One region of the Ruegeria sp. I1 genome, then DNA from elsewhere that is predicted to be linked to it. Evidence: riboswitches for the same ligand, from Rfam matches in the RefSeq annotation. Region 1 holds a riboswitch; each other region holds the start of a gene.

Region 1 (3,813 bases):
TCCAGTTCTTTGTACCGGTTCGACTGGCTGAATGCTTGAGTAGTCCGCACACCACCGGGGGCCGCTTTGAACAGGTCCTGTGCGGCGGGGTTGTTGGCGACTTTGATGTCCCAATTGGCAATCGCTTCGCCCATGGTTGGCGTGTGCACCGTGCTGCAGTGGTTGTGGAACAAACCAGCGCGGCTGAGTTCACCGAGGATCGAGAAGATGCCGCCGGCGCGGTGGACGTCCTCCATATGCACGTTCTCGGTATTGGGCGCGACTTTGCACAGGCACGGCACCTTACGGCTTAACCGGTCCATGTCGGACATGGTGAAATCGACGCCGCCTTCGTGGGCGATTGCCAGCAGATGCAGGACCGTGTTGGTCGATCCACCCATGGCGATATCCAGGCTCATGGCGTTCTCGAACGCATCAAACGTTGCGATCTCGCGTGGCAGGAAGCCTTTTTCGTCCAGATCGTAGTGCCGCTTGGTGATCTCGACGATCCGGCGACCCGCTTCAAGGAACAGCTGTTTGCGGTCCGCATGAGTGGCGAGGGTGGAGCCATTGCCTGGCAGTGCCAAACCCAGTGCCTCGGCCAGACAGTTCATCGAGTTCGCGGTGAACATGCCCGAGCACGACCCGCAAGTGGGGCAGGCGTTTTCTTCGATATGCTGAACCTGTTCATCGGTGAATGTGTCATCCGCGGCGGCGACCATCGCATCGACAAGGTCGATCTTTTTGGCGTCCAGATCAGCGATGTCGATCTTACCGGCCTCCATCGGCCCGCCCGAGACAAAGATCGCCGGAATATTCAGCCGCATCGCTGCCATTAGCATGCCGGGCGTGATCTTATCGCAGTTCGAGATACAGACCATCGCATCGGCGCAATGTGCGTTGACCATATATTCGACCGAATCCGCGATTACTTCGCGTGAGGGCAGGGAATACAGCATCCCGTCATGGCCCATGGCGATGCCGTCATCCACCGCGATGGTGTTGAATTCCTTGGCAACACCGCCAGCCTTTTCAACCTCACGCGCGACCATCTGGCCCAGGTCTTTCAGGTGGACGTGACCCGGTACGAACTGGGTGAATGAGTTGACGATGGCAATGATCGGCTTGCCGAAATCATCGTCCTGCATACCGGTGGCGCGCCACAGGCCACGGGCTCCGGCCATGTTACGGCCATGGGTGGAGGTTCTGGATCGGTACATTGGCATGATGCTGTTTCCCTTTTGCCCCGGTTGCGATATGCGGGGAATGTGCGTTATAGCGCACGTACCATATGTGCGCTATAACGCACAAGAGGATTCGAAAGACGATGGCATGGCTCCGGACGACATAACACTAAAGCTAAGGGATGTGAGGGCCGCTTCGGGGTTGAGCCTGTCGAAAGTCGCTGAGATGACCGGCGTCAGCAAAGCGATGCTGGGTCAGATCGAACGGGGCGAATCAAGCCCGACGATCGCCACGCTGTGGAAGATTGCCAAAGGGTTTCAACTGCCGCTCAGCGCTCTGATCGACACCGTGAATGGCGATCCGACAGTGTTTCAGACCGTCACCTTTCCCGGCAGTATCGAGGTCAAGATCGTCTTTCCCTTTGATCCGGTCTTGGGGGCAGAGACGTTTCACGTCCAGCTCGCCCCCAACCAAAGCCATGAGTCCCCCGCCCATGCCGCTGGTGTGACCGAGGAGGTCTTTGTGCTTAGTGGCACGCTGGACATTCTGAAAGGTGAGGCTTGGGTGCCCTTGCAATCGGGTCAGGGGCTGCGATTTGCAGCGGATCTCCCGCATGGCTATCGCGCAGGTGCTGAAGGGGCGGCGTTTTTGAACATGCATCACTATGCGCAACAGCCAGATGTTCCAGATAACGGCAAGGTTCATTGATGAGCGAGTTTTTCAACAGCCTGACAATTGTGGACGCCATCGGTTCTTTCGGGGCTCTGATCGTGGTTGCCGCCTATTTCGCCACGCAGATGCGGTATATGAATTCCGAAGATCTGGCGTTTCCCGTGGTGAACCTGCTGGGGTCTGTTTTGATTGTCTATTCGCTGCTTCAGAACTTCAATCTGGCGTCAATGTTGATTGAAGGCTTCTGGATCATCATTAGCGTGATCGGGATTATTCAGCATTTCAGGTTGCGCCGCGCTGGGTAACGCGGCGCAATAGAGTTATGCAGTGTTGTGAAGGCGCGGTGTGAACAGCCCAATCCGGCCCAAATCCCGCATGGATTTTGTTGCGGCCAACACGGCCAAATCAGCCAGTGGTTCTATCAGGATAACCAGGAGGTACGCAGCGCCAAAGCTGACAACGGCGGCGAGGTTTTCTGCACCAAATCCTTGGCCATAAAAGGCCCAGAACGCCACCCAGATGACGACGCCGCCCTGATAGGCCGTCGACAGCGCAAGCGCCTGAGAATACTTCAGATCAATATAGGCCGTATTCGGCGCAATGATGCGGTTGGCCAAGGCCTGCAAGGCAAACAACGGTAACAGCAGCGTTGTCATGTTCATCCCGAACTGAGGCAGGTCGAAAGGCGCCAGGAAAAACCCCTGAATAAACAAGCCCGCGATCAGGCCGATGGCGGCAGGGGCCGCACCGAACAACAAAAACAGGGTCGATCCCAGAATAAAATGAACCTCCGACACCCCGACCGGGAAGTGCGGCAACACCTCAAAGAAGGTGAAAACCAGCCCGGTGGTCAGGGCTGAGCGAATGGCAAGGCTGGCAATGCCGCTGCCTTTGAGGCTGTCCCAAGCCAGTTTAGCGGTATAGAGCCCTGCGCCAGTTGCGGTGGCGTAGCTCAAGACAAGTTTGGCGCCATTTACGACGCCCGGTTCGATATGCATAGTTTAGTCTCCTTCCCGTCACACCCGACGGCAGAAAGGTTTAAGAATTGGGCTTTCGCCCGGTTTGCACATGGCAGGTCTCCTGACTTGCGGATTGGCTTCGATCCCGGCCTTCCCAACCGATTGCCTCGGTCAGTGGCCATGATGGGGCGAAACTCCGCCTACAGTTGCGGGGGCAGTTCCGGAATTGACAGGTACTGTCGCACCGGATTCCCTTTTCATTCCTCAGGGGGAATTCCCCATTGGAAACCACGTCAGGCAGGTGTCTGGCACGGGGTGCCGCCTGTCAAGCAGGCAAACGTGTATGTTTGGAAAAAATTGTCAGCGCGCCGGGGGTGCAGGCCTTGGCATGGCTTGCACGTTTGGCCGCTCGGATATAGGGAAACTCAGACTCGCTTAGGGGAGGCTTTGATGCAAGACGATCCGAAAACCCTGGTATCTACCGAATGGCTGGCCGCGCATATCAAGGACCCGGATCTGCGGATTCTGGACGGGTCGTGGTATCTGCCCGCGCAGAATCGCGATGCCAAGGCGGAATATGATGCGGGCCACATCCCCGGCGCGCGCTTCTTCGATATTGATGACATTTCGGACCAACGTTCGGACTTGCCACATATGGCGCCGCCGGTCGAGAAGTTCATGTCACGCCTGCGGGCGATGGGCGTCGGCGATGGTCATCAGGTGGTCGTCTATGACGGGGCCGGGCTGATGTCGGCCGCGCGGGTCTGGTGGCTGTTCCGCCTGATGGGCCAAGAGAACATCGCCGTTCTGGACGGGGGTTTGCCGAAATGGCAGGCCGAAGGGCGAGAGGTTGAAGATCTGCCCCCGGTGATCCGGGATCGGCATATGACCGTTCGGGTGCAGAACCATCTGGTACGCGACGTGACACAAGTGTCTGCGGCCGCCAAACTGGCTGATCATGAGATTATCGATGCCCGTGTTGCCGCCCGTTTCGCCGGAACCGAGGTTGAACCGCGCG
Region 2 (3,813 bases), on a different contig from region 1:
CGGCTGGTGGTCGGACCCGGAACTGGGCTGGGCGTCGGGGCGTTGCTGTATTCCGAAGGGCATTATCACACCGTCTCGGGCGAAGGAGGCCATGTCGGCCTTGCGCCGCGCCACCGGGATGAGGTTGATATCTTTGACGCGGCCCGGCGTATTGCACCCGAATGCTTCTTTGGCGACAGCCTGAGTTTGGAAGCTGAGATGTTCCTCAGCGGCACCGGATTACCGATCTTGTACCGAGCAGTAGCAATGGCGGCGGGTCAAACCAATATCTCCGCGCGCCCGGCGCGGGATATCCTGCAGGATGCGCGATCCGGCACTGATCCACACGCGGTTCAAACCGCATCGCTGTTCACAACGCATCTGGGCGCTTTGCTAGGGGATATGGCTGTCACATTGATGCCAATAGGCGGCGTCTTTCTGGTCGGTGGCGTGGCGGAAAAAAACCGCTGGCTGTTCGGAGACAGTTTTCTGGATGCCTTCAACAATGGTGGCCGGTTCAGCGAGCTGCGGCGCGGAATGGATCTCTATATCTCAGAACAGGTCGAATTTGGCATTGTTGGCGCTAACAACTTCTGCAAAAATGCCCTCATGCGGTAGAACCGCCTGACAATTCTCAATGAAGGAACGCGGGATGATCCTGTGCTGCGGAGAAGCGCTGATCGATATGATCACCGAGCCTACAGTCTCGGGTGCCCAAGGGTATGTACCCCATTCTGGAGGTGCAATTTTCAACACGGCGATCGCGTTGGGGAGATTGGGCGCGCCTGTTGGCATGTTGACCGGCCTGTCGTCCGATATGTTTGGTGAACAATTGGCGGATACGCTGAAAGCGAGCCATGTGGATACCTCCCATGTGATCACCAGCGACCGCCCAACCACTTTGGCGTTTGTGAAACTGGTCGATGGTCATGCATCGTACAACTTCGTTGACGAGAACACCGCCGGGCGCATGCTTCAGCCCGAGGATCTGCCCGACCAACTGCCCGCCATCTCGACCCTGTATCTAGGCGGTATCAGTCTTGCCTGCGAACCCTGCGCCGATGCTTATGCTGCCTTGCTAAGCCATCACGGGACGGATCGAGCGGTGATGTTGGACCCCAACATCCGACCGGGGTTTATCCAGGATCAGACCAGATACCGCACCCGTTTGAATGCCATGATTGCGCAGACCGATATCCTCAAAGTCTCGGATGAAGATCTGGACTGGATCATTCCGGGGCCCGAAACCCATGCCGAGAAAGTGCCTTTGTTGCTGCAAGCCGGTCCCGCGGTTGTGATTGTTACACGTGGGAGCCAGGGGGCTTCGGGTTATCTACGCGATGGCTCGGAAACCACGATACCGGTTAAAGCGGTTCAGGTTGTCGATACGGTGGGGGCGGGCGATACGTTCAACGCTGGCGTGCTGGCGGAACTTCACCGTTCCGGACATCTGACCAAAGCCGGGCTGCGCGATCTGACAAAAGAAAGCCTGCGTGCAGCTTTAGCGTTGGGTGCAGATGTTGCAGCAGTCACCGTATCGCGTGCCGGGGCCAACCCGCCCTGGGCGCACGAGCTCTAGTCCCAAAAAGGGAAGTCACATGAAACGTTCCGACATCAACCACATCAAGACCGATGCACAGGCCTTTATCCAGTCTTTCGGTTTCATCCTGCCCCCCTTTGCCGACTGGTCTCCGGATCAGATGCGCAGCGCCAAGGCCGACACGATCCGCGCCCGGGGACTGGGATGGGACATCACCGACTACGGGCAAGGCAAATTTGATGAGCTTGGCCTGTTCCTGTTCACCCTGCGCAATGGGGATGAGAACGATCTGAGCCAGGGTCGTGGGATGCTTTATGCAGAAAAACTGCTGATCTCGCGCGACAAGCAGCTGTCGCCGATGCATCGTCATATCGTCAAAGCCGAGGATATCATCAACCGGGGCGGCGGCGATCTGGTGATGGAGATCTATGCCTCGAACCCCGATGGCAGCGTAGACCGCGACACACCGGTTGTGGTGCCCAGCGACGGATGCGATATCAGCATCACTCCGGGCGAATTGCTGCGCCTGAAACCCGGCGAAAGCGTGACCCTGATGCCCGGCATCTGGCACGCCTTCTGGGCCGAGCGTGGGGATTGCCTGATCGGCGAGGTCTCAACCGTAAACGACGACCGCACCGATAACGTGTTCGAACAACCCATTCCCCGCTTTGCCACGATCGACGAAGATACCGAGGCCGAGTTCCTGCTGGTTGCGGATTACTGATCTACCCCGAGATTGACCCGAGCCTCTCAGCGATTGCTTGACAAGCGTGTCTTGTCCAGAATAGCTGACCTGTGATGGTTCCCGCAGCTTTGGGTGCGGGATGAAAATGGGAATACGGTGCGGCCCCCGGAATATCGGAACAGGCCAAGTCCGTAACTGCCCCCGCAACTGTAAGCGGAGAGCGACGCCAAATCACCACTGGCCCGAGAAGGCCGGGAAGGTTGGCCAAGCAACGACCCGCAAGTCAGGAGACCTGCCATCACCTGTGAAACCAACCCGGGACGGGGCGTCCTGGAAGGAGGATTGATGGCATATTTGCGCCCTTTGGGGACTGGCACTTTCGACACGGGCGTTCTGCGCGTTGAGGGTGGCAATGACCCGCAACGCTGATCACTTTGTGCTGATCTGCTCGACCTGCCAGGGTGAGATCGAAGCCAGCGCCGCCCAAATTCTGCTGGACGCGTCGCTGCCAGACGGGTTCGCTACGCGACTGATCCCGTGCATGGCAGGATGCGAACGTCCCATGGCCATCGGTCTGCAAGCCGAAGGCAAGGCGCAATACCTGTTTGGCGATATTCAAAGCACCGCCGATCTGGATGCGATCGCCACCTTCGCCCATCAGTACCGCGACAGCGAGAGCGGTTGGACCAGCGCAACGGATCGCCCCCCCGCCTTGCTGTTCAAAACTCTAGCACGTCTGCCTCGTCTTCCAAAGGCGGGTAAGGCATGAGCTTTCTGGTCGCGGAGAATCTGGAATACTACGCCCTGAATGGCGATGTGTTGCTACAAGGCGTCTCGTTCTCTTTGGAAGAAGGGGCGATCCTTGCCATCGCCGGTCCGAACGGTGCCGGCAAAACAACGCTGCTGAACCTGCTCTGTGGGGTCGAACGTCTGGCGCTGGGGGACGTACGGATCAACGGTCAAAGCCTGCGCAGCCTGTCTGCGCAGGAACGCGCCAGGACCATTGCGGTTGTTGGTCAGCAGGAACTGCCCGATGGCCGCCTAAAGCTGCGCGACTACGTTGCGCTGGGTCAGATTCCCATTCAGAGCGACCGCTCGGCGGAAGACCACAAGATGGATCTTGCGCGCGTTCTACGCACGACCGAGCTGACCCATCTGGCGGACAAGCCGATGCAGCGGCTCTCCGGCGGCGAACGCCAACGCGCTCATATCGCGCGTGCATTGGCGCAGAACCCCTCGCTGTTGTTTCTGGACGAGCCCACCAATCATCTGGACCCCGATGCCAAGGGGCACATGCTGTCGCTGGTGGCCGAGCTGGGCGTGACGGTGGTGATGATCGTGCATGACCTTGTCATGATCCCGGAATTCGCCAGCCATGTCGCGCTGATGAAATCCACACGCATGACGGGCTTTGGGCCAGTCGACCAGATACTAACGCCGGATCATGTGCGCGACACGTTTGGTGTTGACTACCTGTGCTTCCAGCACGAAGGGCGCGTGATCCCGGCGCTGGATATCCGAAAACGAACGCTTTCATCTTAACAGGAGACATTGATGAAACAGAAAATTTGGTCAGCTTTGATGATCACCGGCTTGGCCAGCGGCGCGG
Region 3 (3,813 bases), on a different contig from region 1:
CGAATAAACAAACCGCCCCGGGGCGCATCCCGGGGCGGTTTTGAGACTAAACCTCTACTTCTACCTTACCGATCGGGTTGGAACAGCAGGCAAGAATGTAACCGGCTTCGATATCGTCTTCGGATATCCCACCATTGTGAACCATATGCACCTCACCTGCTGTTTTTCTAACCTTGCAGGTCCCGCAAACGCCGAACGTACAGCCCGAGGGGATGTTCAACCCAACCGACCGTGCAGCGACCAGAACCGTGTCGGTTTCGGCAACTTTGGCAGTCACGCCGGAGCTTGCAAACACAATCTCAGCCTTGCTGTCATCATCTGGGATAACATCATCCAGCTCTGGCTGATCGGCCTCGGTTTCAACCGGGGCACCAAAGCTTTCCTGATGATAGTTGTCCATATCATAGCCCAGCCCGACCAGAGCATCGCGTACCGCCTGCATGAAAGGTTCCGGGCCGCAGCAATAGACTTCACGCTCCAAATAGTCAGGCGCCATCAGGCCCAGCATCAACTGGTTGAACTGCCCCTGATACCCCGTCCAAGGGCGATAGCGGTCGGGCTCTTCAACAACGAATTTCAGATCTAGGCCAGGGGTTCGGCTGGCCATGTGTTCCAGCCGCTGGCGAAAGATGATCTCGGACGGTCGCTTGGCGCAGTTGATAAAGACAATATCCAGATCACGCCCCTCATCCCACATGCAGGTGGTCATCGACATCATCGGCGTGATCCCGGACCCGGCAGAGATGAACAGATATTTGCCAGCGGTGCTTTCAACATTCGAAAACAACCCGGCTGGTCCGATGGCTTTGATCCGCATGCCGGGTTGCAGGTTGTCCAGCATCCAGCGCGTTCCAATACTGTCGGGCTGGGCCTTGGCAGTGATGGTGATCGACCGTGGCCGCGAGGGAGAAGATGAGATCGTGTAAGTGCGATGCACAACCCCACCCGGCTGCCCAGGAGCCGGGATTTCAAGGGTCAGAAACTGCCCTGGATGGTACGCAAACATCGACCCAGACGGAGCGCGAAAGGTGAAACTGGCCGTATTGGCCATCTCGGGCACGACCGAGACGCATTCCAGTGTTTCGCTGTCCTGCCAGATATTCGCAACCGCGTTGAGATCTTTCATCACCTTTACTCCGCCGCGATTGTTTCGGGGGCCAACCGACCGGCCAACGTGTTGCAATACCAATCCACGAATTGCAGCACACCAGATTCCTGCGTCGGCGAATACGGGCCAGGCAGATAGGCCGGGCTGTTGATACCCAGTTGATTATCCTCGACCACCTGACGGTCTTCGTCATTGGTGGCAATCCAGACCTCGGTCAGACGTTTCAGATCGTAATCGACCCCTTCAACGGCATCCTTGTGAACCAGCCATTTGGTTGTGACCTCGGTTTCAGTCGGGCTGATTGGTGTGACGCGGAACACGATGGAATGATCAGCCAGAAAGTGGTTCCAGGTGGTTGGATAGTGAAATTTCAACAACGCACCTGCATCCGCAAAAGGCGATCGGCCAAGCCAGCGCCGCACGGCGGATTTTCCATCCATCGTATAGCTTTGCGCTCCTTCTTTCAGAGGCATCCGAGCCATACGGAATTGTCCGTCATCATGCAGGTAGAATTGCGAGGGCATCCCGGCGGCTTCGCACCTGTCAAAATGCGCTTGCATATGCAGCGGCGTCTCACCCCCTTCGATCCCTGTGACTGCAGGATCATCAGGGAATGTGCGGCATAGCGCGGGATGGTTGCCACCGCAGTGGTAACACTCGCGGTTATTTTCCCAAACCAGCTTCCAGTTGCCTTTCTCAACAATCGAACTTTCAAAAGCCACTTTGGCGTTGCCCAGATCATGCGGCTCCAGATAAGGGCGCGCGGTATTGGCAAACATGTCGAAATCTGGGGCGTTGTCCGCAAGACAGATGTAAACCAACCCGGCAAGCTCACGGCAATGGACGGTCTTCAACCCATGCTGTTTCGGATCGAAATCCGGCCCCATATCGCGCGCCCACAGCAATGAACCATCGAGCTCGTAGGTCCATTGGTGATAGGGGCAAACCAGCTTAGGCGCATTGCCTTTTGCAGCCTTGCAGATGATCGAACCACGGTGGCGGCAGGTGTTGTGAAATGCCCTGATTTGGTTGTCGGCACCACGCACAATGACAACGCGGTAGGCACCCACAGTATAGGTTACGTAGTCCCCTGCTTTCACCAGCTCGCAGGCCGGAATGGCAAACAGCCAATCGCGATAGTGGATGGCTTCAAGATCGGCCTGAAATACCTGGGGGTCTGTATAAAACGCCTGCTCGAGCGCGTGATCAGGGATGCGACGTGCCAACAGGCTTTGAATGCTGTTCATTTCTGGCTCTCCTGCCGCGCCCCGCGGCATTGCTTGGGCAGATGACAAGGAGGAACCGTCCGGAGGCGCGCGAGGATCACGTCCGAAACATGTGCCCCCACCGCCACCCGCGGTTTGACATATCTGCAAGGCTGGTTTCCGGACTTGAAAGGGGCTTGCGCCCGGTTGCGACACCTTCCCGGGATCCTCGTCCCAGTGGTTGATTGCCGAACCTGACCTTCCTTACCGTTGCGGGGGCAGTGCCGGAATTTCACCGGCTTCCCAATTCTCCGCTGTCTGAGACTCAAACAGCGGCACCTCACATGCACAGGATAGAGTCGCGCAGTTCATATGCTGAGAGACTTGCGACATTTTCAGTTTCAAAACAGACATCTCGATGTCCGGGTCGGATCCGGGTTTGTGAAGTAAAACCCCGGGATACATTTCAGGCACAAACCCGCAATCTTCCGCTTGGCTGGTTTGGCGGTATAAGACATCTTCATAACCGTGCGTCCGTTACGTGCCATCGCCCCAAATGCTAAAAGTAGGAGAGCCCCAATGGAAATCAGACCCTTTGGTGTTGAGATGTGGATGAATGAGTTCGAGACGACCTGCGAACTCAATCTGGCTGAGACCTGCGTCCAGTCCATCACGCTGGGCGAACTGTTCGACATGGCGGGTCAGCACAACAGCATTCTGAACGATCTGTCATCCATGAAGATGACCTATGGCGCAATTGAAGGGTCAGAACGCCTGCGCGATGCGATCTGTGGCCTGTATGACAGACAGGGCCGGGATAACATCCTAACAACGCATGGGACCATCGGCGCGAACTCTCTGGTGCATCAGACGCTGGTATCGCGTGGTGATCACGTGGTTTCCGTGATACCCACCTATCAGCAGCACTACTCCATTCCCGAAAGCATTGGTGCCGAAATCGAACTGCTGCATCTGCGGTCCGAAAACGCCTTTTTGCCCGAACTGGACGAGTTGCGGGCGATGGTGCGACCCGATACGCGCCTGATTGTGATCAACAATCCCAATAACCCGACAGGGGCGCTGATGGATCGCACATTGCTGGAACAAATCGTCGAAATCGCACGTGGTGTCGATGCCTGGTTGCTTTGTGACGAGGTCTATCGCGGAACAGATCAGACAGGCGACGGCTTCACCGCCGCAGTCGCAGACCTGTACGAAAAAGGGATCAGCACGGCAGGCATGTCCAAGGCCTATTCGCTGGCCGGGTTACGGGTTGGCTGGATCGCCGGACCCAAAGAGATGCTGCATGACGTGATGATCCACCGGGACTACAACACGATATCGGTCGGCAAGATCGACGAAATGCTAGCCGCCATGGCGCTGGAACATCGCGACAAGATACTGGCGCGGGCGCACCGGATCACTCGCCAAAACTTGCGGATCGTTCAGGATTGGATCGTAAACGAACCGCTGCTTAGCTGGGTGCCGCCAAAATCCGGC
Region 4 (3,813 bases), on a different contig from region 1:
AGCCGCGAAGTTGAAATCGGCTTGGAAGGCTTCAAAGTTTGGGTTGGTCAAATAGCGCTCAACCTCATCCTCCAGCAACGGGATATTGCTGCGCAGGCGCGTTGTGTATCTGCGTGTAAAGACCTCGTCGCCGGTCAAACCCAGCGCAATGCTACGATAGATGCTGTGTGCGCGGGCAAGCGGGTTTGGAACATCATCCCCGGCACTGTTTGTGTAGGTCGCATCATCCACCACTTTGGGCAGCCCGTTCGAGGCATGTGTCGCCGTGGCAAACTGGGTCCAATCCCAATAGGGAAGAGTAAGTTCTAGTTCGTCATCCCCGCGCTTCCACTGCAGCGCGCTGTTGAGCGCTTTTTCGAAGGAATAAACATAGGACCGGTGCCAGGTCAGAAACGTGCGGTCATCGTCATGGCAAAGGTCTTGATCATAACCATGCCCACGCGCCAGAGCGAAATATCCGCGCCGATCACCCATCGCGATGTCCGAGATTTCGTACATCGCAGCATAGGCGTCGCGCAGGTCCTGAATATCCTCCTCGCGCAATCTGATCAGGTCGAAACGGATCAGCGGCAATCCGGCTTGTTTTCTAAGAAAATTCAGTTTGGCAATCGTAGTCATCTAAAAATCCCCCTTAAGGAGTGCTTCAATGCGCCCAGTATAGCACAAAACCACCGCCAATGGCGGCGGCACGCTCAAACGCTCTGCACGCATAGATGACGATTGGCGGATCTAACGCTGCTCTTTCTCATGAAGCACCCGCCCGATGATGTTCATCAGCAGCTGCGCCGCAAGGATTTGGGTGGAGCTGGTGGCGTCATAATCCGGTGCGACTTCAACAAGATCGAGTCCGACAATGTCGCCCCGCTTGGCCAGACCTGCCATGAGCTCTAGCACTTCGTAGTAAATGAATCCGCCATGGCTTGGTGTACCTGTACCTGGGGCGATGGATGGGTCGAAGGCATCAATGTCTATAGTCACATAATACCGCGCGCCTCCTGGAATGCGGGCCAGCATCCCATCGACCCCCATTTTGCGGAATTGCCGGACAGATTGGATGTCTGATCCCATGGCGCGGGCATCCGCATAGCCATCCTTAGCGGTGGACGACACATTGCGAATGCCGATCTGACTGAGGCCGGTGACATAGGGTTTTTCGGCGGCACGGCGCATTGGGTTTCCGTGGCCATAGCGCACCCCATGCCGTTCATCGACAAAATCCAGGTGCGCGTCGATTTGCACCACATGAATTGGTTCTTGATCATCAAAGGCATTGATGCAGGGGATATTGATCGAATGATCGCCGCCCAAGACGACCGGTAGCGCCCCCGCCTCCAGTATTTTGCGCACCCCAAACTCGATATTTGCATGGCTTTTCATTGTGTCGGTATGCACGATGTCTGCATCGCCGATATCAACAATGGTTACTTTGGCCGGATCCAGATAGGTGACATCATCTTCGTGGTCATAAGCGCCAGCATGGCCGAATGAGAACAGCGTCGACGCCTCACGGATCGCGCGTGGCCCCATCCGCGCCCCGGACCGCCATTGACAGCCAAAATCAAACGGGGCGCCAAGAACCGCAACGTCGGCGTCAATCGCGTCCCAATCCTCGACATAGGGATACTTGCCAAAGGTACAGATACCAACGAAAGGCAGGTTCAATCGGCCGGAGTCGTAGCCATGGTTCGACATATACGCGCTCTTTCTGTTCAGATCGTCAAATTCTGTAAACATTAAGGCACCCGAATGCCACGCCCTGTAAAGCCTTTTGCATGGATTGAACTCACTGCCGTTTCAGCTTTGGCGGACATTTTCAGCGTTGTCAGATTGCGCCAAACCCAGTGGACATAGTGAATCGCGTATGAGACAGTGAAAGCGATGGTGTCCGGCTCGGTTCGAGTCGGCTGAAAAGGGAACACGGTGCGGGTTCATACCCAATTCCGTGACTGCCCCCGCAACTGTAAGCGGCGAGCGACCCCGTTGGAAACCACTGAGCCCTAGGGTTCGGGAAGGAACGGGAAAGCGTTGACCCGCAAGTCAGGAGACCTGCCATCTACGGTGTGTGATGCCATGCGCCGCAGTCAACTTGAACCCGGGCGGGGTGCCTTGGGAACGGCAGAGACGACCGAAGGACCAAGCGTCCCCGGCACATCACCGTGACCAGCCACACTCGTCCCTTTTGCGCGGAGGGCGCGATGTTATTGGAACGGACGATTATTCAACTCGATACAGGCCCCATGCCTGCGGATGAAGCACGTCAGATGGGACAGCTTGGCTATATGCAATGGATCGCGGGTGTTCCTGGCAATGCCTGCTATGAAGTAGCTGCGAGGCATGCTTACGAAACAGCTGCACCATTTAAAGATCACTCACCTGCCGTTGCAGCGTTCTGCGACTTGCTTTTGACTTCGCTGGAGCAACCATTCAGACCTTTGCCGCTTGCCATGCCAAAACGTGAAAGGCGTGGCGGAGCGCAGGCCCGCCGATCTTTTCGCATGCCGCTGTGACATAGAACGGGCTGCGGGATTATCGCACGGCTTTGTGCTCTTAAAAGACGTCGATACCCACCTCCGGCGACTACAATTTTCACCGGCACAACAGGTTTCATTTGCCGAGTCCGGTGTTTGCGTGGATAGTCCGGAATTACACGCTTGCTTGCGCCCGCTGACCCACACGTAAACGCCAAAGGACATGCTATGGATCAGGTGAAATTCACGCAGATGAAGGACGGGGACAAAGAGGACTACACCTTCCTCGATACTCTGGAGCGTGAGTACTGCAAAGGAACGGCAGATCGTTTGCTGGAGGCGATGGAGAGGCTCGACAAAAGCCTGTCCGGCTATCAAGTCACACGTCTTGGCCATTCGGTGCAGTCAGCAACCCGCGCCTGGTTTGACGGGGCAGACATAGATTGGATCGTTGGCGCCTTGCTGCATGATATCGGTGACATCTATGCGCCGCATAATCACGATGAATATGCGGCCTCAATCCTCAAACCCTTCCTACGCGAACAGGTCACGTGGTGCGTGCATACCCATGGGGATTTTCAGCTTGTTTACTTCGGAGAGCACGTAGGCGCGAACCCCGAAAAACGCCAAGCTCATCGTGACAGCATCTATTTCGATGACTGTGCCGAGTTCTGTGAACGCTGGGATCAATCGAGTTTTGATCCCGCTTATCCCAGCAAACCACTGTCTTTCTTTGCAGATATGGTGCGTGAGGTGTTTGATCGCACACCCTATGATCCGGCTGTTGTTCAACCTGGCGTCCGGGTTCCGCTCACCGATGACGCCGTTGCTGAAATGCGATGGGCGTAGGATGTATTCGATCTAGTCAAATCACGGCCTGCTTTGTTCAAACATGCGGAGTTGGTAGAGGTGATTTGATACTCGTTCAGCACAAAAACGGGCCAATCGCCACTACGAAAATCGAAGAAATCAGTTGCGACAAGGCAGCTTACAATAAGTGCAGATGCGCCACGACATCAGTTCAACGCCAGCTATCAACGCCTAAGAACAAACCTTTGCAACAGAGAAAGCTATGTTGTCCTGATCTGGATCATCAAGGCTAATCAAGGCTCTGATCAACTTATCCGCAATAGCGTCGCAACTCACTTCATGATTGCGCGTGACAACCTCTTGAATGTCCTTGTCTTCTAGAAACTGAAGCCCATCCGAAGCTGCAATGAGAATATCATCTGGCAGAAGCTTAAACGGGTCTGAAGGGCAATCGATCTTCGCGATGTCGCCACCATGTATGACAGACGTAAGCATGTTTCTATCGGGGTGATTTCGGGCCAAATCGGGATCCAAC

The links. Region 1 has a riboswitch for cobalamin ahead of ACR0DH_RS18935 (energy-coupling factor ABC transporter permease). Riboswitches for the same ligand answer to the same signal wherever they lie in the genome.
Region 2: it holds a riboswitch for cobalamin, as region 1 does, so the genes downstream of both, ACR0DH_RS07305 (DUF1636 family protein) here and ACR0DH_RS18935 (energy-coupling factor ABC transporter permease) in region 1, are expected to answer to the same signal.
Region 3: it holds a riboswitch for cobalamin, as region 1 does, so the genes downstream of both, ACR0DH_RS13030 (aromatic ring-hydroxylating oxygenase subunit alpha) here and ACR0DH_RS18935 (energy-coupling factor ABC transporter permease) in region 1, are expected to answer to the same signal.
Region 4: it holds a riboswitch for cobalamin, as region 1 does, so the genes downstream of both, ACR0DH_RS13335 (hypothetical protein) here and ACR0DH_RS18935 (energy-coupling factor ABC transporter permease) in region 1, are expected to answer to the same signal.

Annotation. Positions count from the first base shown of each region.
Region 1 covers NZ_JBQFNM010000012.1:77,850-81,662, reverse strand. Annotated here, with positions in the region: gene ilvD (dihydroxy-acid dehydratase) at 1-1,205, opposite strand, end outside; gene ACR0DH_RS18945 (helix-turn-helix domain-containing protein) at 1,312-1,872, shown strand; gene ACR0DH_RS18940 (CBU_0592 family membrane protein) at 1,872-2,141, shown strand; gene ACR0DH_RS18935 (energy-coupling factor ABC transporter permease) at 2,157-2,834, opposite strand; cobalamin riboswitch at 2,890-3,103, opposite strand; gene sseA (3-mercaptopyruvate sulfurtransferase) at 3,246-3,813, shown strand, end outside.
Region 2 covers NZ_JBQFNM010000003.1:140,671-144,483, forward strand. Annotated here, with positions in the region: gene ACR0DH_RS07290 (glucokinase) at 1-597, shown strand, start outside; gene ACR0DH_RS07295 (carbohydrate kinase family protein) at 632-1,558, shown strand; gene ACR0DH_RS07300 (D-lyxose/D-mannose family sugar isomerase) at 1,578-2,243, shown strand; cobalamin riboswitch at 2,302-2,518, shown strand; gene ACR0DH_RS07305 (DUF1636 family protein) at 2,617-2,973, shown strand; gene ACR0DH_RS07310 (ABC transporter ATP-binding protein) at 2,970-3,746, shown strand; gene ACR0DH_RS07315 (ABC transporter substrate-binding protein) at 3,759-3,813, shown strand, end outside.
Region 3 covers NZ_JBQFNM010000006.1:158,284-162,096, forward strand. Annotated here, with positions in the region: gene ACR0DH_RS13025 (FAD-binding oxidoreductase) at 47-1,126, opposite strand; gene ACR0DH_RS13030 (aromatic ring-hydroxylating oxygenase subunit alpha) at 1,132-2,355, opposite strand; cobalamin riboswitch at 2,468-2,671, opposite strand; gene ACR0DH_RS13035 (aminotransferase) at 2,893-3,813, shown strand, end outside.
Region 4 covers NZ_JBQFNM010000006.1:218,280-222,092, forward strand. Annotated here, with positions in the region: gene ACR0DH_RS13325 (tyrosinase family protein) at 1-618, opposite strand, end outside; gene speB (agmatinase) at 730-1,692, opposite strand; cobalamin riboswitch at 1,863-2,068, shown strand; gene ACR0DH_RS13335 (hypothetical protein) at 2,196-2,507, shown strand; gene ACR0DH_RS13340 (HD domain-containing protein) at 2,697-3,317, shown strand; gene ACR0DH_RS13345 (PP2C family protein-serine/threonine phosphatase) at 3,510-3,813, opposite strand, start outside.